4 regions of the Sporosarcina sp. P18a genome follow, and region 2 is predicted to be linked to each of the others. Evidence: riboswitches for the same ligand, from Rfam matches in the RefSeq annotation. Region 2 holds a riboswitch; each other region holds the start of a gene.
What was found. Region 2 has a riboswitch for thiamine pyrophosphate ahead of thiM (hydroxyethylthiazole kinase). Riboswitches for the same ligand answer to the same signal wherever they lie in the genome.
Positions count from the first base shown of each region.

Region 1: linked by a shared signal. The riboswitch ahead of CSV75_RS12175 (thiamine phosphate synthase) and the one ahead of thiM (hydroxyethylthiazole kinase) in region 2 are both predicted to bind thiamine pyrophosphate.
Region 3: linked by a shared signal. The riboswitch ahead of CSV75_RS08390 (ABC transporter ATP-binding protein) and the one ahead of thiM (hydroxyethylthiazole kinase) in region 2 are both predicted to bind thiamine pyrophosphate.
Region 4: linked by a shared signal. The riboswitch ahead of thiC (phosphomethylpyrimidine synthase ThiC) and the one ahead of thiM (hydroxyethylthiazole kinase) in region 2 are both predicted to bind thiamine pyrophosphate.

Region 1 covers NZ_PDYQ01000004.1:112,507-120,298, forward strand. The annotation lists gene CSV75_RS12140 (hypothetical protein) at 1-414, shown strand, start outside; gene CSV75_RS12145 (globin-coupled sensor protein) at 552-1,844, shown strand; partial or broken gene CSV75_RS12150 (ABC transporter permease) at 1,861-2,932, shown strand; gene CSV75_RS12155 (ABC transporter ATP-binding protein) at 2,936-3,634, shown strand; gene CSV75_RS12160 (ThiF family adenylyltransferase) at 3,762-4,778, opposite strand; gene CSV75_RS12165 (thiazole synthase) at 4,775-5,548, opposite strand; gene thiS (sulfur carrier protein ThiS) at 5,545-5,742, opposite strand; gene CSV75_RS12175 (thiamine phosphate synthase) at 5,735-6,334, opposite strand; TPP riboswitch at 6,405-6,513, opposite strand; gene CSV75_RS12180 (Crp/Fnr family transcriptional regulator) at 6,571-7,260, opposite strand; gene CSV75_RS12185 (heavy metal translocating P-type ATPase) at 7,238-7,792, opposite strand, start outside.
Region 2 covers NZ_PDYQ01000003.1:172,673-180,464, forward strand. The annotation lists gene CSV75_RS10520 (DUF3238 domain-containing protein) at 1-994, opposite strand, end outside; TPP riboswitch at 1,187-1,288, shown strand; gene thiM (hydroxyethylthiazole kinase) at 1,351-2,124, shown strand; gene thiD (bifunctional hydroxymethylpyrimidine kinase/phosphomethylpyrimidine kinase) at 2,141-2,956, shown strand; gene thiE (thiamine phosphate synthase) at 2,956-3,615, shown strand; gene thiW (energy coupling factor transporter S component ThiW) at 3,627-4,115, shown strand; gene CSV75_RS10545 (D-serine ammonia-lyase) at 4,285-5,589, opposite strand; gene CSV75_RS10550 (response regulator transcription factor) at 5,633-6,244, opposite strand; gene CSV75_RS10555 (sensor histidine kinase) at 6,246-7,373, opposite strand; gene desA (Delta(5) desaturase DesA) at 7,490-7,792, opposite strand, start outside.
Region 3 covers NZ_PDYQ01000002.1:171,884-179,675, reverse strand. The annotation lists gene CSV75_RS08400 (ABC transporter substrate-binding protein) at 1-1,041, opposite strand; gene CSV75_RS08395 (ABC transporter permease) at 1,038-1,781, opposite strand; gene CSV75_RS08390 (ABC transporter ATP-binding protein) at 1,787-2,557, opposite strand; TPP riboswitch at 2,642-2,739, opposite strand; gene CSV75_RS08385 (NAD(P)H-dependent oxidoreductase) at 3,018-3,626, opposite strand; gene CSV75_RS08380 (winged helix-turn-helix transcriptional regulator) at 3,771-4,121, shown strand; gene CSV75_RS08375 (TetR/AcrR family transcriptional regulator) at 4,296-4,865, shown strand; gene CSV75_RS08370 (YhgE/Pip domain-containing protein) at 4,905-7,792, shown strand, end outside.
Region 4 covers NZ_PDYQ01000001.1:597,648-605,439, reverse strand. The annotation lists gene CSV75_RS03045 (NAD(P)/FAD-dependent oxidoreductase) at 1-424, opposite strand, end outside; gene CSV75_RS03040 (cupin domain-containing protein) at 689-1,219, opposite strand; gene CSV75_RS03035 (response regulator transcription factor) at 1,444-1,938, shown strand; gene CSV75_RS03030 (calcium/sodium antiporter) at 2,070-3,023, opposite strand; TPP riboswitch at 3,400-3,517, shown strand; gene thiC (phosphomethylpyrimidine synthase ThiC) at 3,637-5,409, shown strand; gene CSV75_RS03020 (aldo/keto reductase) at 5,815-6,669, opposite strand; gene CSV75_RS03015 (autorepressor SdpR family transcription factor) at 7,086-7,343, opposite strand; gene CSV75_RS03010 (GMC family oxidoreductase) at 7,548-7,792, opposite strand, start outside.

The DNA.
Region 1 (7,792 bases), on a different contig from region 2:
ATTGGTATCATAACGGGTGTTTTTCTCGCTATTTTCTTCAAAATCATACAGTCGATTACAGGTCACAAGGTCTATACTTTGTTATTGAATGTGGATTACATACCCATCGTAAAAGAATATGTATTTCCAGAAGTAATTGAAGTGTTTTTCCATCTGATTGTTTCAGTTATTCTTTGTATCATACTGGTGATTCTGTATGACAAGAGTAGTGGTTTCATTCGTCATCATGCGGTATTGTTCCCTTTTCTAGTGAATAGTATTATCGGGTTATTACTGTATCCGACGACTTCATTTTCTGATCGTACGCCAAGTGTCACAAATATCATTTCTTTGTCCTGTTGGCTCGTCGGACACGCTGTATATGGTTTCTTCGTAGGGGTTTTGATTAGCAGGAAATCAAAAAATATAAAATAGGTCTATTCCGGTCAATTATTCTAGTATGTATAGACAGACTACTGTATAATCAACTTACATTAAGATTGTACAAAGTATGAACAGTTTGGAAAGCGAAAGTTTGTTCGTGTCAGTTAAAGATAAAGGAGAATTTCAATATGTGGATCACTAAAAAACACAAGGCCCAATCATTAGTCCGCTCTATTTCCACTACCCCTGTCAAATTGCAAGTTCCTACCAAAGAAATTCAATTGCAGTTAGATGCTATTCAATTAAGAGAACGGGATTTACAACTTTTACGCGCGTTAAAAGATCCAATGAATGACCGGATTGATGAAATTGTAGAAGCCTTTTATTCTAGTGTCACGGCAGTTCCTAAATTGTCTCAGATGATTGAAACGTACACTACGACCGATTATTTACGTAAGACGCTAGCTGTACATCTCGCGGGATTATTCGACGGTGTGGTTGATGAAGCCTATTTACTCAATCGCAGTAAAGTAGCGGGTGCTCATTTGCGCATAGGCTTGGAACCTAAATGGTATATCGCGGCTTTTCAAAACTTGCATGCAACGATGCTCGATATATTATTTGATTTAGAATTGGACCGTGCAGAAGAACGTGAAATGATCGTAGCGTTAAGTAAGATTTTGAATTTCGAAAAGCAATTGGTTCTTGAGGCGTTCGAGAAGAGTACGAATGATGCAATTCATGCAAATCAGCAAGAAGTAAAAGATAGCGTCAAGCAACAAATTGGAAGTATTGCGCTTGAGATTGAAGAGAAGTCCGAGTCCACATATGCGGTAGTCAATGATTTAATCGAGCAATCTACTACACTCGAAGGAAAAATTCAGGAGAGTATTGTCCGTTCCGAAACGTCAGTCCATCAAGCACAGTCTGGAATTGAACAGATGTCACAGATGGTGGTCACTTCGGAGACAATTGTCAAGGAAACGAAAGGCATGGCGGCATTGATTGAAGAATTAAACCGCGCATCCATTCAAATTGAAGAAGTCGTTCAACTAGTGAAAAATATTGCAGATCAGACCAATCTTTTGGCACTGAACTCTGCAATTGAAGCGGCACGTGCGGGTGTTCACGGAAAAGGTTTCGCGGTTGTTGCGGATGAAGTCCGAAACCTAGCGGATCAAACGAAACGGTCGACAGATAATATTGCACAACTCGTCGCGCAGTCGAAGGCGAAGACGCGAGCTGTTCATGATGCGATAGATACTGTCACGAAGTATGCCGATATGGGCATGAAAGAAACGGAAACAACTAGAGAGACATTCCAGAACATAACTGAGACGGTTCATTTGACCATAGACGATATCCAGCATTTTTCAGACCATATGAAAAATTTGCAAAGCGTCATTACATCAATTGGCGGCGTATCGAAGGAAGTCGTATCCACTTCTTATGAGTTGGAAGAAGCGATAAATGTCCTATAAAAGGAAGTGAGAATGAATGTTTTTAGCGTGGAGCGAAATCAAAAAGAATAAATTACGATTTTTACTCATCACATCGATTTTACTATTGGTGTCATTCCTCGTGTTCTTCCTATCCGGACTGGCAAATGGATTAGCCAGCATGAACAGAGAAGCGATCGACTCGTGGAAAGTCGATGCAGTCCTTCTGACAGAGGAATCTGATAAGAGTTTGTATGAGTCGGCACTTGATAAGAAAATAGCCGATGAACTGGATGCGAAAGAAACGGCTGTTGTTAGCCAAATGGGCGCCATCGCAAACAATGGTGACACCAAGCAAAATGTCATGCTCTTCGGTATAGATAGAGAAGAGTTCATCAAGCCTGAAGTTAGTGAAGGGGACCCGACATTTTACGTTCAAAACGGTGTCGTGGCATCGGATGTGCTGAAAGATGAAGGCTTTAAAATAGGGGATACGCTCGAGTTATCTTCATCTGACACGAAACTGACGATTGTCGGCTTCACGGAAAAAGCTCGTTTTAATGCATCGCCTATTCTCTATATGAAGTTAAATGATATGCAGAAAATTAAATATGGTGACGCCTATACAATGAATAAAGACTTGGTTAATGCAATTGTCATCAAAGACAAAGACTGGGATACACTTTCATTGCCAGACAATACGGAAATCATTGAAACGGAAACATTTATCGAGAGTCTGCCGGGTTATACGGAGCAGAATTTAACGTTAACGTATATGATTTACTTCCTGTTTGTCATTTCAGCGGCAATCGTTGCCATTTTCTTATACGTATTGACTGTACAGAAAATCAGCATGTTCGGTCTGATGAAAGCGCAGGGAATTTCCAGCGCCTATTTGGCAAGATCCGTTATCGCACAGACATTCATTCTCGCGTTGATCGGGGTAGTCCTAGCAATTTGGACTGACGTTGCTTGCGGGAAGCTTCCTGCCAAATGCAGTTCCTATCATGTTTGATATACCTACCATGATAATTTATGGGTTGGTCTTAATAGTAGTGGCAATTCTCGGAGCAGTCATTTCAGTTTGGACGATTATCCGAATTGACCCGCTCGAAGCGATAGGAGGGTAAACGATGGTACTGGAACTACGAAATGCGAAAAAGACGTTCGGTGAAGGCAATACGCTCGTTGAAGCGATGAAGGAAACCAATTTCTTAGTTGAACGTGGAGAATTGGTCGCGGTTATCGGTCCGTCAGGTTCAGGTAAAAGTACGTTCCTGACGGTGGCTGGCGCTCTGCAAACACCAAGCGAAGGCGAAGTCATCATTAACGGTAAAGAATTATCGCAGCTAAATGAAAAGCAACGTTCAAAAATCCGTTTGCAGGAAATCGGGTTTATATTGCAAGCTTCCAACCTTGTGCCGTTCCTAACTGTTGATCAGCAGCTTGAATTGCTAAATAAAGTGAAGAAAGACAATATGACCAAAGATGAGCAACGTAAGTTATATGAAGATTTAGGTATTACCAAGTTGCATAAGAATTATCCATCTGATTTATCGGGCGGTGAGCGACAACGTGTGGCGATTGCGAAAGCATTGTTCAGCAAGCCAGCGATTCTTTTGGCGGATGAGCCTACCGCTTCACTCGATTCGGATCGGGCATTTGAGGTGATGGAGTTGTTGCGTAATGAAACGAAGTCGAATCAAACGGCGACCATCGTTGTAACACATGATATACGGTTGATTCAATACGTGGATAAGGTGTACAAGATGACGGATGGTGTGTTGAAGTTGGAGAGTTCGGCTGAGATGGCATTGGATTCGACGGAATGAGCGAGGGTTGAATAAATAATGAAATAAACGCTTCGGAAAGCTGTTTTACGGCTTTCTGAAGCGTTTTTTATTGGAGGATTTATTGGTTATGCTCATAAAATTGCGCTAAGCGCTCTAAGCACAAGCATCATCCCAATAAACCGGCGACAATCTTCCGGGCTACCATGATATCCTTCGTTCCATGAACCAACATCCGCCCATCACGGAATAACACGAGTCGATGAGCGTTGTATTCACAGGAAACCAAATATGGGTTTTGTTTTAAATTAGAAACAATACCGCGAATGGATTCGGCAAATGGTAGTAGTTCCACTTGTCGGTGCTTCGGCCAGGTCAGTTGCACGGTGTCGCGCCCGCACAGTACGGCAGTCCGAATGACTTCATTGGCAGATAGGTAAGGATAGGTTGGAGTGTCTGAGCAACTCGGACAACTAGATTTCTTCATACTGTGCACGTCCATTGCAGCACGTTCGCCTGTCCATAGATCGACGGATTCCAGGCGCGGTTCCATCTGCGCACCCGTTATACACTTCAGCAATTCGGCGGTTTGACGGGCAGCCGTTGTAACGACGATTGGTGAGATGACGCCGACTGTATCGCATGTCAATGATTGTGGCGGTAACGCTTCGAGGAGACAATGCAGACAGGGGGACCCTTCTTTTACGCCAATAGGAAACGTCAGCCCGTAGCTACCGACGCAAGCACCCATGAAGAAAGGGATGCCGAGTTGTAACGCTGCGTCATTTGCTAGTAATCGTGTTTCGATATTATCTGTGCCGTCGAGAATGAATTGATGTCCCTCGAATAGGTCGAGAACATTTTCAGTTGTCACATCCGCTACTATTCCACGGATTTTCACATCGCTATTGATCGCGCGCAATCGGCTTTCCGCAGCGATCGCTTTCGGCAATTGATCGATGACATCTTGCTCTGTATATAATTGCTGTCTATGAAGATTGGTCCACTCCAAAATATCACGATCAACAATCGTTAGTTCGCCGACCCCTGCACGGACAAGCATTTCCGCTCCGGAAGAACCGAGTGCACCCGCTCCTAAGACGAAAACTTTTGCCTCGCGGATACGGTGTTGTCCAACTGGTCCGATAGGTGCAAATAGCTCTTGCCGAGAATATTTTCCGGTCAATTCGTCACAAGCCCTTCAGTTGGACTGCTTGCTACGCCGTAATCGCGGACTGGCATACGTCCTGCCTTATAACCGAGACGTCCTGCTTCAATCGCGAGTTTCATTGCTTCTGCCATCATGACAGGATTTGCTGCTTCCGATACTGCCGTATTGAGCAATACACCGTCTGCTCCGAGTTCCATCGCGAATGCCGCGTCTTTTGGAGAGCCGACGCCGGCGTCAATGATGACGGGGACATTAGATTGCTCAATGATCAATGACAGATTCAGCGGGTTCAGAATGCCTCTGCCTGAACCGATTGGCGAAGCGCCCGGCATGATGGCATGAACGCCTAATTCGCATAGTCTTCTTGCGAGCACTACATCGTCTGACGTATAAGGCAATACAATAAAGCCTTCCTCTAGCAGCATTTCAGTAGCGCGTAATGTCTCTACAGGATCTGGAAGCAATGAACGGCTGCATCCGATAATTTCCACTTTCACCATGTCACAAAGTCCTGATGCCTTTGCAAGACGTGCGATATGTACGGCTTCTTCTGCTGTACTTGCACCTGCAGTATTTGGAAGTAATGTATAGCGAGTTAAATCCAATTGCTCTAGAAAATTGGGCTGCGACGCTTCGAAAATATCCATGCGTCGTACTGCGAACGTGAGGATTTCTGCTTCTGATACTGCAACTGCCTGCTTTTGTATTTCAAATGAAGGATATTTCCCTGTGCCTAGTAATAACCGTGAAGAGAATTCTTTATCTGCAATTTTTAACATCTTCATCCGCCTCCTACAAAATGTATGATTTCAATTTGGTCTCGATCCATAATCGGTGCGTCATAGTGATCTTTTTGCAAAATCTCTTTATTTTTCTCCACAATCAAAATCCGATTACCCAGTCCCAAATGCTCAAGTAACTGTTGGATTGTTCCTACTTCCGGAACGACCGAATAGGTTTTTCCGTTCAAATCAATCATTTTCTTCATTAGATGCGCCTCCTATTCTATAACTTTGTAAGACTTTTAGTGAACGCATAGGGGATAATACAGCCACGCCTGCTACGCCGTTTCGTTGTAAATCAGGCAAGTGTTGCGGCTGAATTCCGCCGATTGCATACACGGGAATCGAACTACACGTTGCAATAGAAAACAATTCTTCCGTGCCGCGCGCTGGTAGGCCAGGCTTTGATTTCGTCTCGAAAACATGCCCGTACAAGAGCCAATCCGCGCCTTCCGTCGTAGCTTCCTTTGCTTCTTCCATTGAATGAATCGAGCAACCAAATTGTAGCTCGGGAAATTTCCGATGTGCATCCCGTAAAGACATGCCATAGCCAGTCAGCTGCACTTTCGTAAGGTTCAGCTCGATCGCTATGTTAGGTCTGGCATGTACAATGAGCTTGTCGAGTGGGAATCCACTATTCGCAAGACGCGTAATCAAGTCTGTCAGTTGTTCGTCTGTCTTGGACTTTTCACGCAAAATAATAGCATCTAGAAACGGCGCTGTCTGCTGCAAGTGTAGAGTCAGTTCATCAACCGAAAGACAGTCATCGGTCACGCCAAGTAACTTCATTCATTCCCCTCCAATAGAAAAAACCACTTCCCGAATCGGAAAGTGGTGGATGTGTCGACAGAAATATATACGGAACGACTCGCCACTTCCCTCCGCAGATACTAATCTGTTCAGGTAATAAGGGTTTCAGAGCCACACTCTTTTCTCAGTCCTTGTGAAGGATTCCCCTAATGGTCAAAATATTTGGTTTTCAGAACTAGCGTATCATGTACGTAGTGGAATGAAAAGAGTTTCTTTCATAATAGTAATAAAGCATCCAAATCGAGAATATCCACCGTTTTCATGCTGGACTGGCGAATCCAGCCCGACTCCTCGAATGCGCTAAGTTTTCGACTAATCGTTTCAGGTGTCGTCCCGAGGTGGGAGGCGAGATCTTTGCGACTCATCGGTAATTCGACTGTCAATTGTTGTTGTTCTTCTGATAAGTCGGCTAGATACAGTGCGATGCGCGTTTCTGCTGCTTCCATACCGATCCGCGCTGCCCGTTGTTCTGTTCGGGCGAGGCGAGAGGAGAACTCCTCTAACATCTTTAATGAGATCGCAGGATGTTTTTGTAGAAGTTGTTGCATTTGATCCCGTTGAATAATACATAATTCCACGGGTTCAAGTGTTTCTGCGTAGGCGTCATGAGGTTTGGCATTGAATAATGACAACTCACCTGTGAAATCTCCCGGTTCTAAAATTCGTACGAGTTGCTCTTTGCCGTTTTCTGAAAGGCGATATACTTTGATTCGTCCTTTATGCAAAATATATAAACCTTCGGAGCAGTCGCCTTCATTGTAAATAATTTTTCCACGTGGATGCGAAGTGTTTCGCGCGAGTCCTACTACGTGTTTCATCTGTTCAGTTTCCAAATGATTGAACAGCGGTACGAGCGATACACACATATTTTGATTCGTCGTATTATTGTGGGGCTGTTGACTCATTCACTTTCACCTCGCTTATAGTTCGATTGGCTGGTTTGTCACTAGTATAGCGTATTAATCGAATGGCGTTCAATATAACCAAAAGTACACTTACTTCATGAATGAGCATGCCGGATGCTAGGAACACTTTGCCTAACAGTACACCGGCCAACAGGAGGAAGACTGTGCCTACCGCAAAGAATGTGTTTTGTTTCATGTTATGGACAGTTGCTTTCGATAATGCATAGGCATGGGCGAATTGATCAAGCCGGTCCGCCATCAAGACGATATCAGCTGTTTCCATGGAAATGTCTGTTCCGCCTTTGCCCATGGCAAGTCCAATGTCCGCCGTGGCGATCGCAGGCGCATCGTTGATCCCGTCACCTGCCATGGCTACACGATGTCCTTGCTTTTTCAACTTTTGAACGGCGGCTACTTTGTCTTCAGGTAAAAGCTCCGCGTGGACACTGTCAAGACCGAGTTGTTCACCGACGAGTCGGGCAGTGTGGACATTGTCGCCAGTTAGCATAATCATTTGTTTGATCCCGCTTCT
Region 2 (7,792 bases):
TAGACGGTGAAGCGGTTAATGGATTGCCTACATCATGAGTAATTGTAAAATGAACTTCTTTCGATTTCTCCTCCAACCGATCGATTTCTATACCCTCTACAGAAGCATGGGCATGGCGCTTATACCGCTTCATAGTATTTAAGCCAATTGACGGCCCAGTGGCTTTCGTAAACCGCAGATTGCTGTCTCCTCCGATAAATTCTCCTTCTATATCTACACGCGTGCGGAAGCTTTTTCCTTCAGGGTTGAAGTCCCGATCGTCTCCTGTAAAGTATGGAATCGGCGAAAAAAGATTCGGATTTTTAATAATATCTTCCTTTAAAAAAGTCGTGTAGCGGAACTTCCATTGCTTCACTTCATTTAACTTTTTCCTGTCAGCCACTGGAATGAGTAATCGATCCCGTTGCTTTACTCGCACGGAAAATGTATAGACTTCTTCTGTTGGTTTATTATTAGGATCCGGAGGCATAATCACTTCATACACTTTTGATGCGATTGATTTACTGACATTCATTTTCTGATTGCTATCAATTAATGGGCGTGTTGCCACGACACTATATACTACCGCCTCAGAAGAACTTGTCTCGCGATCAATAAAACGATTATCCGTAATTGTCTCGATGTATTGTCCATTCCGGAAAACATCAAACTTCTCTACATCCTTAATCCACTCCCATGACAGAGCAATTTGTGATGGGGCGGCAATCGTTGTGATCACCAAGCGTTGTAAAGGATGTTCATCTTCCTGTACTTCTGTCAGAGGTGATGTCTGGATAACAATTACATCTCGAACCCGTCCTTCCTCCACTCGTTCCACTGTATATTGAAAAGGATATGACGGATCTAGCTCTCCATCCGTAAACTTTGGAGCCGTTCCTTCATATACTTGTCGGTCATTTTTATAGACACGGTAATAACCACCTGTGTCACTCCACGTGAATGATATATCATCCAATGAATGATTCATCTGTTGAATTTCGAATAATTTCTCCATTTGCGATCTGCTCCCTTTTATCTATTTCATCTGAAACAGTTATACGCCTTCAGATAATTATGTAACATTCAGCATATCGTTATACCTTTTCGTCTATGTACAATCACTCATTTCTTATTACTTTAACCTCATAACCCCAGTATTATTTTAACCTTTTCCATGTATATGATATAATCAGCCTGTCTAATACATAGTCACCACTAGGGGCGCCTTCTATTGGCTGAGATGCAATTACGCAAACCCTTTGAACCTGATCTAGTACATACTAGCGGAGGAAAGTGGGTAGTTTTCATACCCAACCGCCCATCTATGCATGGGCTTTTTGTATATATACCTTTTTAAGGAGGAAAAGAAACATGCAGCTTATTCACGAACTTCGTCAAAAGCAACCGCTCGTTCATTGCATGACAAACTTTGTAGTCGCGAATTTCCAGGCAAATGGGTTACTTGCAATAGGCGCTTCTCCCGTTATGGCGGATGCAGTGGAGGAGGCAGAAGACATTGCAAAAATTGCCGCTTGCAGTATTTTAAATATTGGTACATTGAAGCAACAAACAGTAGACGCAATGATTTTGGCGGGAAAAAGTGCCCGCGCAGCAGGAAAACCTGTAGTACTAGATCCAGTTGGTGCAGGTGCTACGGCTTTTCGTAAAGCTAGCGTTCTAAAAGTGCTGAACGAGGTAGATATCACACTGATCCGCTGTAATACAGGGGAACTTGCTGCGATTGCAGATGTTCCATGGGCCGCTAAGGGTGTTGACGCAGGAGAAGGTTCTGCCGACATCGAAAGTATAGCGAAAAAGACTGCCCTTAAGTACAACTGTCTCGTGGCGGTTTCAGGCGAAGTCGATTTAGTCACGGACGGCCATTCCACATTATCCATTACGGGCGGCCACCCGATGATGACCACCATAACCGGCACGGGTTGTTTACTCAGTTCTGTCACGGGTGCATTTCTCTCCGTAGGAATGGAACATCCCTTGGAAGCCGTAGCAGATGCACTTTCATTTTATAAACGGGCTGGTGAACAAACTGCAAAAGTTTCACGTGGTCCTGGCGACTTTGCTGTAAACTTCTTAAATACCTTACATACATTGGATAACGAACGGAAAACAATTTCAGTATACTAGACAGGAGGTTTTTCAATTGACAGTACAAGTAGCATTGACCATTGCCGGTTCTGATAGCGGAGGAGGCGCAGGAATTCAGGCCGACTTAAAGACGTTTCAGGAGCTAGGTGTATACGGCACTTCTGCCATAACTGCATTGACTGCTCAGAACACACACGGTGTTCACAGTGTTTATCCAATACAGACAGATGGAGTAATAGCACAAATTCGTGCAGTACTGGATGACTTTGATGTAAAAGCATGTAAAACTGGGATGCTGTTTTCGACAGAAATCATTACTGAAGTAGCAACGCTATTAAAAGAATATCCTCCGTTTCCTTTAGTCATTGACCCTGTCATGATTGCAAAAGGAGGACAGGCTTTATTGCAACAACAGGCGATTCTAGCATTAAAAGAACATTTATTACCGCTGGCTACCGTTGTGACTCCGAATATCCCTGAAGCGGAAGTGCTAACCGGAATGAAAATACGAACAGACGAAGACATTCGGCAAGCTGCAGCCGCTTTTATTAAAATGGGAGCAAGAGCCGTCGTTATGAAAGGCGGTCACCGCAATGATGTACTGGATGCAAAGGATTATTACGCGGACGAAGAAGGGCAGTCATTCACTGTAACAACACCTTGGATTCAAACCAAAGATACACACGGGACCGGATGCACATTCGCAGCGGCTTTGACGAGTTTTCTGGCTAAGGGCTATTCTTTGACGGATGCAGTTGCCGAAGCGAAGCAATTCATACAGGCCGCGATTGAAAATGGCCTGAAGATTGGTTCAGGGCACGGACCAACCAATCACTGGGCATACGGTGAACTGAAAAAGGAGATGCACTGATGTCAAACATGGAAGTGAGGAAAGCATTAGGCTTATATTTTGTAATGGGTACACCAAACGCTCAGAGTCAGGATCCGTTAGCAATAGTAGAAGCGGCTCTTCGCGGTGGTGTCACATGTTTTCAGTTGCGTGAAAAGGGATCTAATGCGCTTGAAGGCGAGGCTTTGCTCGGATTCGCTAGAAAGTGTCAGGCACTTTGCAGATTGTATCGTGTTCCTTTCATCATCAATGACGATGTGGATTTGGCATTGGCCATTAATGCAGACGGGGTTCATGTAGGACAAGATGATGAACAGGCAGACAGCGTGCGTCAGCGAATTGGTCCGGATAAGTGGCTTGGAGTTTCGACTCACAATGCACATGAGGTACAAATTGCACAATCAATTGGGGCGAATTATGTAGGTCTGGGTCCGATCTATCCGACGTCAACCAAACTCGATGCTTCGGCAGTTGTAGGTACCACTCTAGTAGAAGAAATCCATACTGCGTTCCCTGATATGCCGATCGTCGCTATAGGCGGCATTACACTGGCTACTACCGGCTCTGTTATCCAAGCCGGGGCAGACGGTATAGCTGTGGTCTCCGCTATCGCATCGGCTAAAGATCCGCAGTATGCAGCAAGCGATTTATCAAACACCATACACTCTTTGTTGGCATGAATGGGGATCGTATGAATACACGGAAAATGATTTTCATGACAATGTTTGTCGCGATTGCAGTTGCCGGCTCTGCATTCGTTTCATTCCCTGCTGGTATCGCTAGAGCGTATCCCATACAGCATACTGTAAATGTTATAGTGGCGATCGTAATGGGTCCGGGGGCCGCTGTCGTGGTAGCGTTTATGACAGGACTCGTACGTATACTGACAGGGACAGGTTCACTGCTCGCATTTCCTGGCGGGATGATCGGTGCGTTTTTAGCTGGCGTATTATACCGGCGTTTCAAAAAGAATTGGAGTGCAGGCATCGGGGAGATTATCGGTACCGGTTTGATAGCACCATTGTTTGCAGTGCCTTATGCCAAAATCTTGATGGGCACGACCGTAACCGCTTTATTTTTCCTACCCCCTTTTCTTGTATCGACGGTGAGTGGGACAATTATCGGTCTATTATTGGCTCCAAGACTCTTGAAATTAAAGATTTTTAGAGATTTGAAGTAAGACCATGATGTAGGACAAAATGGTGGGCAAGCGTAATGAGGTCAAACTTGTGTTCGGGAACGTTGATCAACGATGTCTCCTAGCTTCCAAATCATCTATTCTAAAAATTAAGATCCGCAGAGAATAGTCTCTGCGGATCTTTTGTCGATTTCCCGGGAAATAGAGTGTATTATTTCCTCGTATAATGATAATAACTCTTCATTTCGTCCGCAGGCACCATATTTCCGCCCGTTCCCCATACAAGGTGCGTTGCGTTTTTGGAGTCTGCTAACGGTAATGTAGACTTAATAACTTGTACAGGTCCTGTCATACCAGCAAGTGCTGAAGGTTCCAGCCAGATGTCTTCACTATCCGCCAGCTCTTTAAGAAGCGTAAATAATGTCTGATCTTCTACCGTATAGCATCCTGTGAGGAATGGTTCCATCGTTTTTCCAACAAATGCAGAAGCTGTACCGACTGCTAAACCGTCAGCCGCAGTTTTATTGTCCAAGCCAAAATCTGCAACCGAGACCTGGTCGTGCATTCCTGTCATCATACCAATCATCATGCACGGTGAGTGTGTCGGTTCAGCAAAGAAGCAATGCACATGATCACCTAAAGCCAATTTTAATCCGAATGCCACGCCGCCAGGTCCCCCGCCTACGCCGCAAGGTAAATAGACGAATAGAGGGTGCGCTTCATCGACAGTAATATTCTGCTCTTTCAATTGTGCCGCAACACGTTCCCCTGCCACTGCATATCCCATGAATAAATCCGTAGAGTTTTCATCATCCACAAAATGACAAGACGGATCAGCCTCTGCCTGACGCCGGCCTTCTTCTACTGCTTTACTGTAATCATCCATATACTCCACCACCTGAACGCCTTTGGAGCGTAGTAAATCCTTTTTCCACTGTTTGGCATCGGCTGACATATGCACCGTGACATTGAAGCCAAGCTTTGCACTCATAATACCAATACTCAATCCCAGATTCCCTGTCGAGCCTACGGCAATTTTGTGCTTCGCAAACAACTCTCGGAATCTCAGCGTATCGAATTGGCTATAGTCTTTTGTAGAATCTAGCAATTGACTATCTACCGCAAGCGTCTCTGCATGCTTCAAAACTTCATAAATACCACCACGAGCCTTGATTGAACCTGAGATTGGCAACGCATTATCCTGTTTTAATAAAAGCTTTCCCGGAATATGGATAGCATACGCTTTTTCGAGTTCTTGCTTCATCTTTGGAATTGGGGTTAATGGGGATTCAATAATACCTTTATCCGTATCTGGAAAGACTTTCGCCAAATAGGGAGCGAATCTCTCCAGACGTTCGCTGGCGTCTACTATATCAACTTTTGATAAACGTGTCTTCAACAGGCCAGCTGCTACCAATTCGACAGAAGGATTTTTCCATAACACTTCCTTCTGCTCCATCACGCTTTGTAATAAGGGTAGCTTTACAAGCCATTCACTTTGCGTAATCTTATTCACTTATCACTCACTCCCTCGTTATGAATGTACGCCCGTGTAGATTTCACTCGAACCAGCCTTTTTCATTGAATAACGTAATCGCTTCAATACGATTACGAACTCCAAGTTTATCCAGTATGGTGGAGACATAATTACGGACAGTTCCGGGTGATAAAAACAGTTCAGCCGCAATCTGTTTCGTAGTTTTCCCTTCCGATACCAACTTAAGTACTTGAACTTCCCGCTCAGTCAATGGATTCTTCTCTTCTTCTTTCATATCAAATGCCATGTCAATTAATTCAGGTGCATAAATTCGGCGCCCTTCTATAATAGAATGAATCGATTTAACCAACTCTTCAATGGGATTATCTTTCAGCAAATATCCACGAACTCCTGCATTCCGCGCTCGTTCGAAATAACCTGCCCTAGCAAACGTCGTGAGAATAATAATTTGGCATTCCATATCTTGTAGTTCTTCCGCAGCATCCAAGCCGGTTTTAATCGGCATTTCAATATCCATAATACAAATATCGGGCTGAAGACTTTTTACCAAGTCTACGGCTTCCTGGCCATTTTTAGCCTTGCCTACTACTTCCATGTCTTCTTCCAGGTTCAACAACGACCCTAGTGCACCGAGTAACATTCCTTGGTCTTCAGCAATTACAATGCGAATCATATTACCCCTCCTTTATTTGCTTTAAGACAGCAGGTACCATGACTTTTAGTTGCGTCCCATTGTCACTTTTAATCGACAATTTACCGTTGACGAACTCTAATCGTTCCTTCATGCCATCAAGCCCATTCCCTGGTAAATTCACGCCATTTTGCGCGATACTAATCCCATTATCGTTTATTCTAATTACAAATGCCTTTTCTGTCTGTTCAAATATAATACAACATTGTTTTGCATAGCTGTGTCTTACTACATTATTGATTGCTTCTTTGAGACACATTACGAGTACGTTTTCTACAATAGGCGACACGTCGGGGAAATTGGGATTACCTTCTATATCCACTTCGATTTCAGCCGCCTTCAGCATTTGTTGGACGCGCACCAGTTCATCTTTAAGCTTCACACGTCGCATACCACTAACAAGATCTCGTACTTCTTTTAGTGCCGTACTAGAAATTTGACGTATATCTTGAATTTCTGCTTTTGCCGACTCGATATCCCGATCCATCAATCGAGAAGCTAGGTCACTCTTTAAACCAATCATAGATAACTTTTGTCCAAGTGTATCATGGAGATCTCGTGCAATACGCTCACGCTCTTGAATGATCATCAGTTCTGATATCCGTTCCCTTGCAATTTCCAACTGATCTTGAAGTAAGTCTCGTTTTTGACGGTTGTACAAATTAAATGGCAGTAATACTACTCCGATAACCGTGATAATAACAAAGTGTATTTGTGGTAAAAATAATTCGATTTCAAGAAAGAACCCCGCAACGATTGCGGCGATTAAAATCGCAATATGTAATCCGTAAATAACAAAAAAGCCGACTGGTCTTCTGATATGCCCAATAGAGAAAGCAATAAACAGTGACAGATAAACATAGCCAAATAACAATGTCATCACGACGGTAATAACAATTTCAAAACTGATCCACATATACATAAGACCACTTTTTGACTTAGCGGAAAAATAATATGACAGGAAAAATAACACTAATAATATGATACCTATTGTTAAATTAAATGGAGATGCGCTTCGTAAAATAAAAAAGAAAGGCAATATACAAAACACAACCCAAGCATAAATACTGAGCCATGGGCTTTTTGGGAAAATACTATACCAACTATACATTTGTTCTCATCACCGTCCTTTTCCTTCCATTGTAACAAACATTGACTACACTAGCTCTTTAGAGATGTGCGGACAAAATAAAAAGGCGGAGAAGGATTGCTCCTTCTCCTGCCATTTTATGATAAGCGTGTACGTTTTGGTTTTAAATCAATCGACAACTTATCTTTTAGTGAATACCGTTTTGCTTCTTTAAATGTGATAAATTTTTTATTATTTGGATCATACAAGCGGTAACGTAATGATTCCAAACTTGTTTTCAATGTAATCGTTGTAGCTTTTTGCAACGGTGGAGTTAATTCGTGCGCCATTTCCAAGTTATAGTTCGGTACACGTGGTGCCAAGTGGTGTACGTGGTGGAATCCAATATTGCCTGTTGCCCACTGAAGAGCACGTGGCAATTGATAGTATGAACTTCCTTC
Region 3 (7,792 bases), on a different contig from region 2:
TTATTTCGTAATTTTAGAAAACATTTCATCCGTACTACTATCTAAAATCATATCGTCCACTTCAGGTTTCGTCTTGATCATTTCCATTTCATGGAGCCAGTCCCGTACTTCTTTCCAAGACGTTTCATCTAGCGCGCCAAATGCTTCACCATTTGTATCCATCTTAGGCAATAAAACATTCAAACTTTCCGTTTCGATTGCTTTGTCTAACGGGAAGTTTGCTTGATCTTGGTTGTTCAACAAGAGATCGAGTGCCTCTTCGGGCTGTTCTACCATAAATTCATATCCTTTTTGTGCTGCTCGCCAGAAAGCTTGGATTGCGTCTTGTTCCTTGTCCCATGTATCATCACTCGTCAATAACACGATTTCACTATAATTCGGCACGCCATAGTCTACTGGATTAAAGTAGCGCGTTTTGAATCCTTTTGAGTCCATGACAGGCACTTCGTGGTTAATAAATGTTCCTGTCACGGCATCGACGCGTTTTGAAACGAGTGAAGATTCCAGTTCAAATCCGACGTCGATCATATTCACCTTGTCATAATCGCCACCATCATTCGTCACCATCGTTTTAATCAACGATTCGTTCAGTGGAATTCCAGGATAGCCGATTGTTTTGCCTTCAAGATCTTTTGGTGATTGAATCGAGCTTTCTTCCAGCATGACGGTGTAGTTAAGCGGCTCACGCACGATGGAGGCAATCGCTTTAACCGGAATGTTTTCATTTGCTTGCGCTAAAATGACATCGGGTTGGTAATACAGTCCAAGTGTCACTTTTCCCGCTGCAGTCAAGTTCATTGGATCGGTCGGATTGGCAGGAAATTGAATGTCTACCTCCACGTTTTCTTCATTGAAATAGCCTTTTTCCTGCGCTACATATAGATAACTATGTACGGCATTCGGATACCAGTCGAGCATGATACTGACTTTTTTCATTTCAGTGTTCGGTGTCTCTTTTGGTTCTGTAGTGGGTGTATCATTCGTACATCCAGCTAGTAATAACAGAAGAAGCGTGATGCTAAGGAACAGACGTTTTTTCATTGATGATTCCTCCAGTGTAAAAAGTATTTTTCCAATACGACGACGAGTAAAAAGAAGATAATGCCTACTGCAGAAAGCAAGACGATCGGTGCGAATACAGCAGCACTGTCAAATTGCGTCATCATTCTTCTGCTGAAATACCCGAGTCCTGCCTGCGCGCCTAGCCATTCCCCAATAGCTGCACCGATTACGCTAAGTGTAACCGCCACTTTGAGCCCGGAGAAGAAAGATGGCAAAGCGGAAGGTAGGTCTAGTTTATAGAAGATATCTTTTGAAGATGCGCCCATTGTCCGCATTAATTCATGCAAGTTTTTATCCGAAGAGCGTAAGCCGTCGAAAACGCTGACGGTTATCGGGAAAAATGTGATCAGGACAGTGACCGCGACCTTACTCCAAATGCTGTAGCCGAACCACAAGACAAAAATCGGTGCGAGCGCAATGACAGGAATCGTTTGCGAAGCGATGAGAATAGGGTAAAACGCTTGCTCAATTGGCTTCTTGCTATACATCGCAATCGCCAATGTGGATCCGATGATGATCGAAATCGATAAGCCGATCAAAATAGTTAAAGCAGTCGGAGGTAAGTGGTGGATAAACAGCTCCGTTTTCAGCTCCCATAATCTGATCAGAATCGCTGAAGGGGACGGGAAGAGGAAGCTTTTGTCGTAAAGACGTGCTGCGATTTCCCATACGCCAAGTACGATTGCGACGAAAAATATCGACCAACTATACGAAGTCATTTTCTTCATAGCCGTTCCTCCGAACGAAGCTCGCTAATCAGTTGCTCTTTCAGTTCCATCAGTTCCGGTCGTGCCAAGTCCCGCGTCGTGCGTGGTCGGCTGAGAGGCACGATGACTTCGCGAATCGTCTGCACCGGTTTTTCAGCGAGTACAAAGATGCGATCGGATAGAAATAACGCTTCGTCGATATCATGCGTGATGAAGACGATGGTTTTATCGAGTTTCTGCCATTGATCGATGAGCCACTCTTGCATCGTCAGCCGCGTGATCGCATCCAGTGCGCTAAACGGCTCGTCCAATAATAAAATATTTGAGCCAGTCAGGATCGTTCGCAAAAAGGAAACACGTTGTCGCATCCCGCCGGATAAGTTTCCAGGGTAGGCGTTTTCTTCTCCTGCTAGTCCGAAGTCAGCTAGTAGTTGGATAATTTCATCGGAAGAAGGTTTGCGTCCTTGAAGCTCTACTGGTAATTGAACATTTTCTAGAATCGTTCGCCACGGCATGAGTAAGTCTTGCTGCGGCATATAGCCGACCTTGCCTAACCGCTCCATTGTCACTTCTCCATTTAATGAAATCTCTCCACTGTCAGGATTCTCAAGGCCAGTGACGAGTCGGAATAACGTGCTTTTACCATACCCGCTTGGTCCAATGATGCTAACGAACTCGCCTTCTTTAACGTGCCAGTCAACTTGATCGAAAATAACAGTTGGTTTCGAAGCTTTCGTTGCTTGATAATGAAAAGAGACATTCGTAAACTCTAAAACTTTATTCGTCATATTCTTACCACTTCTCATTTCTTCAAATAATTCACACAAAAAAACCACTTCTCTGTGCGAAGCGGTTGCATAGTACGGCCAAAATCCGTCATATGTCCACTTCCCTCCGCTAGCATTATCTAGTGCAGGTTCAAGGGTTAAGGCGAACGCCTTTCTCAGCAAAAGCACCCCTAGTGTTTATCCAACTCTTATCGTTACATAGTCTGAAAAGATAGTCAAGATAGTACTGGGGTAAATCCACATGACTAAAAAAGAGATAGACAGAGTTAGAGTATGAAATTTTTCAATTATGAGTTCGGTAAAATTAGTGGAGAAGTGATTGGGAGAGGGACTTAAACTAGTGGTAGCTACGATTAAGTAGATAAAGTAATAAAAAGCCACGTTTCTAAGAAAATAGAGCGTGGCTATTGTTCTTGATTAGTCAATACTTCTTCTAGTACTTCCGCTTTTAGAATACTTGTTACATACAATCTATTTTCTCTGTTAACGGGAAATGGGCTTGAATGGTATCATCCACTTGCTTTAACATCCCTGTATATGCTTCTTCATCAAGCCGTCCCACACTTCCAAATAGTAAATGATCCACAGGTTCAATTCCAGTGAAATCCCATATTCCAATGTCAGAAGTGAGTTTCAAAGCAGTGGTCATACCGATCTCATCATACACTTCATTGGGATGAGCATGCGTATTGATAATAAATCCTTTTTTACCTTTCAATAGCTTAATTGTCCCTTCTTCCCCAGAGGAATAAGCGAATCCATATGCAAATACTCGATCTACATACCCTTTAAGAATGGCTGGGAGACCCGTCCACCAAATGGGATAAATAAATGTAATTACGTCTGCTTCAGCAATAAATTCTTGCTCGATTTTTATATCTTCTGGAATAACACCTTGACTCATACTGATCAAATCCTCTGGTGTAAGGACTGGTTGAAAATTCAACTCATATAAATCACGCACTACCACTTCATGACCGTTCTTCTTTAGTGATTCAACGACTGTTTCTTTAATACTGTAGTTAAGACTTTTATTATCCGGGTGTGCATAAACAACTACATGTTTCATTTCGAATTCCTCCAATTTATACTAAATTTTTGTTTGCTTATGAAGCATAATTTTATAGTATAGTAGTAGGATTTATTTTGTAAGTAGTCACATTTTTATTACATAGTCACAAAAATGTGACCATTGAGCAAGGGAGGAATTGTAATGGAGCAAAGCGATGTGGGTCAACCACAAGAAGAAGTAAAAGAGTGGTGTCCGTTCATGGAGACCAAGGATATCATTTCGGGAAAGTGGAAAATGGTGATCTTATGGCATTTAAGCAGGAAGACCATAAGATTTAATGAACTTCAACGACTGCTACCTGGTATCTCAAAAGGTATATTGACACGTCAGCTGAGAGAGTTGGAAGCAGCTCAAATGATTCACAGAGAAGTATATAAAGTAGTTCCTCCAAAAGTAGAATACTCACTCTCATCTGTAGGTAAAAGTTTTATTCCAATACTAGACAGTATGACGGAGTGGGGGAAAGAATATAAGGAATTAACAAAAAGCTAACGCCCCTACTTCAAATGTACCCTATAACAGACCGGTGAGACGATCATACAAGTCAGTGAACTATGGCTTGTATGATCTTTTTTGTGCAATATCTTGCACTTTTTTATAAAAATATGTAATATAATGACTAATAGACCGAAATGGTATTCCGGTCATTTTAAAGGGAGTGTCTTCATGGATCGCAGAGAAGAAATCATTTTGGCGGCAGAAAAATCATTTTCGATGTTTGGCTATAAAGCGACGACGATGGATCAGGTAGCGAAGATTGCGAATGTAGGAAAGGGTACGATCTATACGTTTTTCTCAAATAAAGAGGAATTATTTCATTCAATTGTGTGGAAAATGGTTGAAGAAATGAAAGATATCTCTGAACGGACAGCTATTGAAGGAGCGTCTTTTCAAGAGAATGCCCATGCGCGTATTATGCAATTGCTGAAATTTCGCGAGACGCATCAGTTATTCATTAAACTGATAGAAGAAGAGAAAGAGTTGCGCACACCTGCTGTGGGGGATGTGTTAACTACTATTGAGAAGGAAATAGTGAATTTCATTGCTGGAAAGATCGATCGCGGTATCGCAAAAGGTGAATTGAAGCCATGTGATAGCGAGTTGATTGCATATCTTTTATTCAAATCTTATGTAGCACTAGTTAACGATTGGTCGAAAACGCATGACGACCAGCTGACGGAGAAGCAAATCACGGACGTGTTGAACAATACGATTTTCTCCAGTTTGTTAGTGTGACATGCGAATGACGGAATATAGAGTGAGGGTTTATACTAGATGAATAAAATTTGGTTCATAGTCAGACGGGATCTCCGGAATATCTTCAAGAATAAAGCTGCACTCATTGTCATTGCGGCCATTGCGTTTCTACCTTCCCTTTATGCTTGGATGAACATCCTCGCCTCGTGGGATCCCTACTCCAATACGAAAGGCGTAGAAGTTGCGGTCGTCAGTGAAGACGTAGGTGCGAAAATCGAGGATAAGGAATTCAATGTCGGGGATGAAGTGATCGTCTCGCTGACCAAGAACGACGATCTAGGCTGGCAATTCGTAACGAAAGATGAAGCGTTAAAAGGCGTGAAACATGGCGATTACTATGCTGCGATCATCATTCCGGAAGACTTCTCAGAGAATTTAAGCAGTATCGTAACCGATGATATTAAAAAGCCATCATTGGATTATTATATTAATGAAAAAATCAATGCAATTTCCCCGAAAGTAGCGGGCAAAGGTGCGTCTGCTATTGTAGAAAATATCGACAAAACATTCGTCGAACAAGCGAATGAAGCAGTCCTCAAGGTATTCAATAATCTCGGAGTAGAACTCGAAGGAAATCGAGTGAATATCGAAAAACTTCGGGATTTAATTTATCAATTGGAATATGACATTCCGGAAATTTATTCGAAATTACAGATGGTAGATAAAGGCTTGGATTTTGCCGATTCATCTATCGACCGCGTAGATGTCGTGCTGGACGATGTCAATGCCGTGCATGCCAATGCGAAAAAGTTGAATGCACGCTTGATCAGTAAGTTGCAAGAGAATGAAAAGGCTGTGGATCATACGTTGCGCGTCATTACGTCTAACCTGGAGAGTGCACAGACGGCATTTCGCAAAGTACCTAATTTGACGAGCGAGCTGTCAGGCAAAGGGGAAGACGTCGATCGTATTGTCGATTCGCTACGTGATAAGCAAGGCAAGTTGGAAGATACGAATGCGCGTTTAGATGATATTTACGATTATTTGAAAAAACAAGATCAGAACCTCAAAGACTCTACGAATATTAAAGAATTGCAAAGTACTTTGAATGATAGTGTCACAGATTTAAACCGTCTGAAAAAGAATTTGGAAACAATCATTTCCACTTTGCAGACTGGAACCAATCCGGCGACTGATTTAATTACGCAAACACAAGCGCTGTCTGACAAACTCGCTGAAGATATGGAAAAAATCAAAGGCAATTACGAAAATGTATTATCACCGCAAACTGAAAAGCTCATGAAGCAGTTGAATGAGCTTTCCGTAAATATTACGAGCTTATTGGATCGCGCGACAGAAGTAAACGGCAATGCACAGAAAGTCGTTCAAAGCTTAATCAGTAAGCGTGAATCTATTGACTTCAGTAAATACCAGGAGCAACTCGATACTATGTCTACTGCGATAGAAAGTCAGATTGGTAAAATGGATACAGTCGTTTCTGTATTAGAAGCGGCAAGTAAAGTGACGGGCAGTGACAAACTAGTTGGTCTGCAACAGAAATTCATCGCGCTACGAGATCAATTATCGTCGACCAAACAAGCCATCGATAAAGTGCAAGCCGCTATCAATAGAGGGGAGAAACCGAGCCTCGAGTTGTTGAATCAACTAAACGGACAGCTACAGGCAAGTCAGCAAAAGATTGTCGATGGACGCAATCAATTCGATGCGAATAGCCAAAAAGCAATTCAAGATGCTATGGAACAACTACAAACTTTCGATGAAGGACTTCGCGATCGGTTCAATGAACTTCAAGCCTCAAAAACAGAAATTGATGAGAAACTTGCTGGATTGCTAGAAACAGCGGAAGATCCCAAGGTGACAATTGGTGTACTTCAAACGATGGTCGGCCGAATCGATAACGGACTTACGGCAATTGGCTCCATCCAAAATGGATTAACGGATCTTGAGAAATTCATTAATTCGGATACACTGTCCAATGAAATCGAACGAATCAAAACGGTTCAAGACAGCCTGTCATCTGCCCATTCATCCGTGGACGGTTTGGTGGGTCGAATCAATGAATCGAAAGCGAACGGCAAAAAGCATTTGGCTGAAGTCGATCGTGTATCTGGAGAATTGGATCGTTCAGTTGGAGAGGCTATCGATTTCGTCAATAGTGATTTGACAAGAAAGTATAAATCCGCGATCCGTGATGCAACGAATGCATTGTATGATGTGTCCGATGTACTGGATGAAGTAAATGGGCGGGTTCCACGTCTGCGCACTGCACTTGAAAAAGCAGAAGAAGGCGTGGCACTAGGCAAAAAAGATTTGGCGAAAGTGCAACAACAATTCCCGGAAGCACGTGACACAATTGAAAAGATAGCAGAAAAGATCCGCAAATTAGAAGAAGACGGAGACTTGGATAGGTTATTGGATGTTCTTTCAACAGATCCTAAAGGTGTCAGTAAGTTTCTTGCTGAACCCGTTGTCTTGAATGAACATGCGTTATATCCGATTCCAAACTACGGTTCAGCCATGAGCCCGTTCTACACGACACTTTCATTGTGGGTCGGTGCGTTGTTGATGGTATCCACATTGAAAGTGGACATTCGAGAGAAAACACGATTCAAAAACTATCAAACATATCTTGGACGATTAATAATATTCGCTGGGATTGGCACAATTCAATCATTAATCGTCACACTCGGTGAGTTATTCATTATGAATGTCTACGTCGTCAACAAGCTTCCATTTGTATTATTCGGTGTACTGATCAGCGTCGTATTCGTTACTATCGTCTACACACTCGTGTCCGTATTCGGAAACACCGGGAAAGTCATCGCAATCATTTTAATGGTCATGCAACTCGGCGCATCAGGGGGTACATTCCCGATTCAAATGGCACCAGAATTCTTCCAACAGATTTCTGCCTTTATGCCATTCACACATGCGATCACTTTATT
Region 4 (7,792 bases), on a different contig from region 2:
GGTTTTTCCCTTCGAATTGCTCCGCGCCTTCAATCCCTAAGCGACGAGCTGCAAATGCTCCGTTCCCTGCCGTAATAATGATCGTCTTTGAAAAATGAATTTCTTGATTCGTTTGGAGTTTAAAAATCCCGTCTTCTTGACTTTCCACCGTTTGTACAGCTTGCTCCAAGCAGATTGTCGTTGGGAACATATTCACTTGTTCCTTTAAATTATCGATCAATTCTTGGGCACGGACTTTCGGCAATCCAGCAATATCGTAAATATACTTTTCCGGATAGAGTACTGACAACTGGCCACCTAACTGAGGTAAACTTTCTATAATCTTCACACTAGCTTCCCGCATTCCTCCATAGAATGCAGTAAACAACCCAGCAGGGCCACCTCCAATTATTGTGATGTCGTATACTTTCTCATCGATTTTCATTTTAAATTCCTCACTTTCCTTCGATTGATGTCGATGCACCTCTACCGTTAAGTAAAATATGAAACTATGTAATCAATTACGCCGAGGCGTAATTGCATCCAGATTAAGAACGCAAGTCATCTAGAGTTTGGATGACCTGCTAAACTGGATAATTAAAGCGCTATCATTTTGTCACTTTTAGAGATGAAAGTCTTCTATGGTAGACGCCTCTACATTCTGTGCAAAAATATTTTTTGATTGAAGATCAGTTGATCCATCGATAAATTAGCGGTCTGCCTGCGCAACAATCGCTTCTCTTTCTTTCGCACGCTCAATGCGAATCTTTTCAAGTTCGCTGCCTTCTGGATAAGTCGGTAGTTGTGGTTTTGCCGCACCTAGCATAACAAGCATCATCGCATCTTCTTTTCCATCGTTGCGGATACCACGCTGAATGCCAGGTGGTACGCTGACACAGTCGCGCTTATTCATTTTTATCTCATACTCTTTTCCTTCATACTCTAAAAGGACCGTCATTTCACCTTCCAAAATGAAGAACACTTCTTCTACGTCTGAGTGTAAGTGCAATGGACCAATTGAACCAGCTGGTAAAACCATCGTGCTTAATGTGAAGTTGTTTGCTTCAATTACATTTGAATCTTTGTTTGCTGTTGCACCACGTCCAATATAGCGCATTTGTGCACGGCGATATCTCGGATCTAATTCTTCTTGGAACTTTAAAACGTTCCAGTCCAACTTTCTATCTCCCAATCTCGCAATATATTTCTTTTCAAAATCCTCTACTGTTGTGAACTCCATGTTTTCTTCCTCCCTATTTTTAGACCTCTTGACGAAAACGCTTATTCAAAGAAGTCCCCTGTTTTATATAGAAAACAATGTTTCTATATGGTCATATCATACTTCTAAATAAATTCATTGTCAACACAAAATTTCAAATCTTCTAATAATTAACTTGGTGATTAATGAGATGCTATGAAAAGATCGAACATTATCCGAAGATTGTGTGACGGCATTTGTGGCTAGTGAATCCGTTTGAAACCGCAGTTATTCACTTGGATGGAGGATGTACATCTCGTGCTGCTCGATCCGACAAATCAGATATTGTGAAAGGACTCGACCAAGGTGCGGATGATTATATTACGAAACCATTTGACGAACGCGAACTCACAGCAAGAGTGCGTGTGGCATTACGGCGTACAGAGGGTGAAAATCAACCAAAGGCTATTCAGGAAGGCCCATTTACTCTTGACTTGGAGTCCTATTCCATCCTATATGACACGCATGAAGTTCGACTTACGTTAAAGGAATTCTATATCATAGAAGCGATGATGAACCGGCCAAATCGGACGTTCACACGGGAAGACTTGCTTCAAGTAGCTTGGGAATATGACACGTATACAGAAGTTCGGACAGTCGATTCTCATATTCGAAATCTACGGGATAAATTGTGGAAATCCAATTTTCCTATTGAAGAGATTTTGGTGACGGTTTGGGGGATCGGGTATAAGTGGAGATAACACGGACCCCTCTAATCACACCATGCCATAAAGTCAGAAAAGGCAACTTTCCACGAATGGAAAATTGCCTTTTCTTTATGAAATCAAGCGCTTCTTTCATATAAAGAAGCAGACCATCAGCAAATTATTACTCAATTACGCAAAATAACATACACAAGATACACGACGTATGCTACAGCTAACATCAGACCTTCACGCTTACCAATTTTGAAACCAGTTCTTGCAAACAGTAACAATACTAAGGTCAATACTAGCATAATGACAACGTCAATAAATACTTTATCGTTCACTGCGATCGGCGTAATGACAGAGGAAGCCCCGAGAACAAACAGGATGTTAAAAATATTGCTCCCGACGATGTTCCCCAAAGCGATTTCACTTTCTTTTTTCAAAGCCGCTGAAATCGACGTAACCAATTCAGGTAGAGAGGTACCGATGGCGATGATCGTAAGACCGACCAATGTTTCACTCATGCCAAGAGAATAAGCAATCTTCGTAGCATGATCGACGACCAAATCCCCTCCGAAAATAATCGCCGCCAGCCCGACTAGCGTAATGAAGATATTCTTCCCCCACTTCACATTCTCAGTAGCTTGTGTAAGCGTGGAATTTTGACGGCTTCGAAGCCCAAGTTCAATCACATAGTACATAAAGATCGAGAGGAATAGCAAGAAAATCATTCCATCACTGCGCGTGAGCACATTGCTACTGAAGCCTTGCAGTGCCATATCACTCATCAACACCAACATGACAATACCTGCCAGTAAAGTGAACGGAATTTCTTTCCGAATGGTTTCGCTCTGTACTTTCAATGGAAACAGGAATGCTGCTATTCCGACCACGATGGTGATGTTGAAAATATTACTTCCCACTACGTTCCCCACTGCGACGTCTGCATTTCCACCCATCGCTGCAATAATACTGACCGTCGCTTCTGGTGAGCTAGTTCCGAGCGCTACAATGGTTAGCCCGATCAAAATAGGGGGAATTTGCAGTAGCCTTGCAATATTTGAAGAGCCATCTACGAAATAATCGGCTCCTTTTATTAATAATATAAATCCAATTATTAATAAAATATAGGACATTTATTGATTACCTCCTCCAAGGGAATGAAATTTCTAGTCGATAAAATATTTTGTCCAATTACTGCACATATGATGCGACTTGTTACATTCACAATGACCCATAACACCATAGGAATTTGATTTTATATACCCATAGGTTTCATTGTTCTCAATCGCTAATATTTTATACGACGTCAGCTCCACTACAACGATCTTTCCTTCTTTGTTTATCACTTTTGATTATCTCACGTCATCACTGCTAATGCATCCTTCAAGTCATACAAAGATATTCATTTCTCATTAGAATCTACTTTTTTGAGTTATGGAAATCAAAAGTATACTAACTCTTTAAAAACAGCTAATTATATGGTAGACTATTCCTGTTCACACAATTTAATACTATAACTAGGGGTGTCCAACGTTATTGGACTGAGATGGAATGATAGTACACGCATTCCGGACTCTTTGGACCTGATCTGGCTCGTACCAGCGTAGGGAAGTTTTCATTTTATCAGCGACGCGTATTTTTGCGTTTTGAAGACCAGGTCCTATCTACGGAACTGGTCTTTTTTGTTGCCGATTCCCTTTACTTGAATCGAGTCATGGTCAAACCTCAAAAGGAGACGATGACAAAATGCAAGAGAAGAAAGAAGAAATCTATATCCATGAATGCTTTCCAGCAAGTCGAAAGGTTTACGTACAAGGAAGTCGTCCAGACATACTTGTACCGATGCGCGAAATTGAGCTATCACCCACTGTAACTGATCAAGGCGAAATACCGAATGAACCTTTTCGTGTCTACGATACAAGCGGTAAATATACGGAAACTGGTTATACAGTTGATATTAAAAAAGGACTGCCGAACATCAAGAAGAACTGGATAGTAGAACGAAATGACGTGGAAGAATATGAAGGCAGACAAGTAAAGCCGCGGGATAACGGGTATCGTTCAATGGAACAAATGCAAAATGATGCAGAATTTCCATTGTTGAAACGCAAACCATTACGAGCAAAAAGTGGCATGAATGTTACACAAATGCATTATGCACGCAAAGGAATCATTACACCTGAGATGGAGTTCATTGCTATTCGTGAAAATATAACGCCAGAACTTGTACGGGATGAAGTCGCAAGGGGCCGAGCCATTATCCCGTCGAATATTAACCACCCTGAAGCGGAACCGATGATTATCGGCAGTAAATTCCATGTGAAAATTAATGCGAATATTGGTAATTCTGCTGTCTCTTCATCCATTGCTGAAGAAGTGGAAAAGATGACCTGGGCTACACGTTGGGGTGCAGATAATATCATGGATTTATCAACGGGAAAGAATATCCATACAACACGCGAATGGATTATCCGCAACTCGCCTGTCCCAGTGGGAACGGTTCCGTTATATCAAGCGTTGGAAAAAGTAAACGGCAAAGTGGAGGATCTCTCATGGGAAGTATTCCGTGACACTTTGATTGAGCAGGCCGAGCAAGGTGTCAGTTACTTTACAATCCATGCAGGTGTTCTACTTCGTTATATTCCCATGACGATTAATCGTGTGACTGGCATTGTCTCACGAGGTGGTTCTATTATGGCCCAGTGGTGTATGTTGCATCATACAGAAAGTTTCCTCTACACACACTTTGAAGATATATGTGAAATCATGAAACAATACGATATTGCTTTTTCATTAGGAGACGGATTACGTCCAGGATCTATCGCGGATGCCAATGACGAGGCGCAATTCGCTGAACTTGCAACACTTGGAGAACTAACGAAAATTGCTTGGTCCCATGATGTGCAAGTCATGGTAGAAGGTCCTGGACATGTGCCTATGCATTTAATCAAGGAAAACATGGACAAGCAAATGGAGATTTGTCAAGAAGCCCCTTTCTATACACTCGGTCCTTTGACGACAGATATTGCTCCTGCCTATGACCATATCACTTCTGCTATTGGTGCGGCTATGATCGGTTGGTTCGGGACCGCGATGTTATGCTATGTAACGCCTAAAGAGCATCTCGGTCTCCCGAATAAAGAAGATGTGCGTGAAGGCGTCATCACGTATAAAATTGCAGCACATGCAGCTGATTTAGCAAAAGGTCATCCCGACGCATACAAACGTGACGATGCATTGTCAAAAGCCCGTTTCGAATTCCGTTGGAGAGATCAATTTAATTTAAGTCTGGATCCTGAACGCGCGATGGAATACCATGATGAAACATTGCCGGCTGAAGGGGCAAAGGTCGCCCACTTCTGTTCAATGTGCGGGCCGAAGTTTTGCAGTATGCGTATTTCGCACGACATTAGAAAATATGCGGATGAAAATAGTTTAGAAGAGAAGCTTGCAATGGAAAGTGGCATGAAAGAGAAAGCTGAAGAATTCAAAAAATCCGGTGCTGAAATCTATCTTTAATGAGGAGTGAATTGAGTGATGACAACTGAACAGTTAATTCATCAGATTACTGTAAAACGTCGAAATCTTCATCAATTAGAAGAACAGTTGGCACTCTTGCAAGCACAATGTATACACGAATATACCGAAACCTTCACCTATAGGAAATGCTTGAAATGCTTGAAAATAGAGAGTGTTCATTATTAATAGATGTTCTGCCATTCAAAAAGGGCCATTGTGTTCTTTGTGTTTCCTAGAAAAATTGTTGGTGCAATAAAAACAACAAAACCCACCTCGCCACTTTATAATGTGGATCGAGGTGGGTCATTTTTTTGATGGGGATTTATATTAATTTCATTAGAAATTCAAAGTCTGGTACGCTGATTATACGATTGAAGGTATCCGGATTATTAAACTTATTAATATTTAATCAAACTCTTCATATTCGTTCGGATGCTGTCCTTCTACTCTTCCCGCTTCACCTTTATCCAAGGAATCAATTTGTCTAATGTCTTCTTCGGTTAATTCAAAATCGAATACATCAAGGTTTGCTTTTTGATGATCATAAGAAGATGATTTCACGACGGTTAAGACTTCATTCTGTAAGTTCCAACGAATAATAATCTGCGCGGGTTCTTTATTGTATTTTTTAGCGATGGATACAATTGTTTCATTCTCTAACACGTCGTTTAATTTGCGCCCTAAAGGACTCCATGCCTCCGTTACAATACCGCGACTTTTATTGTATTCCACTAGTTCGTTGTTAGTAAAATACGGATGGCGTTCAATTTGATTGGTAGCCGGTGTTACACCTGTTTCTTCAATGATCCGCTCCAGATGCTCTGGTAAAAAATTAGATACACCTATCGTCTTAATCAGTCCAAATTTCTGCGCATCGACTAACGCTTGCCATGCTTCTACGTATCGATCTTGTTTTGGAAGCGGCCAATGAATCAAGTATTTATCAAAGTAATCGATTCCGATACGATACAATGACTCTTGAATCATAAGAATTGCTCGTTCGTAATCATGTGAAGCACCAGGAAGTTTGGAACTTATTATCAATTCTTCTCTAGGTACAGATGAACGCCGAATCGCTTCCCCTACCATTCCTTCATTATTATAATTCGTTGATGTGTCAATCAGTCTGTATCCCGCTTCGATTGCTGTTAGTGTACTGACGACACCTTGCGCACCTTTTACTTTTACGGTTCCAAAACCAATTGAAGGAAGGCTCGTTCGATCATTCAATCGCATCGTTTGTACATTTAATTGATCCATTTTTATCTTACTCCTTTTTAATAGTACACTCTTCTAGTGGTGGAAACATGATTTCATCGGACATGTATACCGCTCATCTTATCCTTGTAAATTCCCTTACTGAAAGTTAATTAAACATTCTTTTCTGTTTGAAAAAAAGCACTTGTGTCTGCAATAAATATGAATGGTTGAACATCCACATTCTTTACTGGCTCAAGTGCACTTTTTATTTTTCCTTAAACAATCGATATAGCATAAAACAGAATAACAAACAAAATTTAATTTTGTTTGTCCTTGTAGTATATAGAGAATGAAAGTAACATCACTCTAGTCTCAATACCTTACTCACGCTTCTCTATCTTCTATCTATAGCTCATAACTTTAGTACATAGCTATGTATTCATTAGTTCAAGGGAAAGTAATTTCTCACAACATATTTATTTATTCAATTTTATCATCCATACGAGCAAATCTTGCAGAACCGTTGTGTGGAGAGTGTAGTAAATATATTGACCTTTTTTCTCAGAACTGACAAGACCCGCATTACGCAAGATGTTTAAATGGTTTGAAATGCTCGGCTTACTCATCTCGAATTCTTCATGTATTTCACTGGCAGTTAAAGAACCTTTTTCACTGAGTAGCGTTAGTATTTGTCTTCTTGTTTCATCATTTAGGGCTTTAAAAACTTCATTCAAATTGAGTCTCTCCTTTCGCTTGAGATATTTAGTCGTTTGTCTAATTAGATATTTATCTAATTATATACTATTTGAAGTGATTAAAAAAGCACCTGTTTTGAAAACAACTATGAATGGTTTAACACTCATGTTTGTTTTCACACAGGCACTCCTTAATGAAATATATACATCACGTTTGACGGCCTCATGCGCTCTTTTAATTTGTCATGGTATTTCACCGTAGTTCATACGATCTTGTCTCACTAAGTGTTCAGCAATGTTTCCGCCAATGAAGAAAGCTGGCGCCGACGTATTGCCATCCGAAACAAACGGTGCAATGGAATCATCTGCAACAATCAAATCCTTTACACCGTATACTTCACCAGTAGCATTCACTACACCATTTTCTTCATTCGGTGCCATTCGTAGCGTGCCTTGTATATGATGTGTTGGACCCAAGTTTTCGTGAA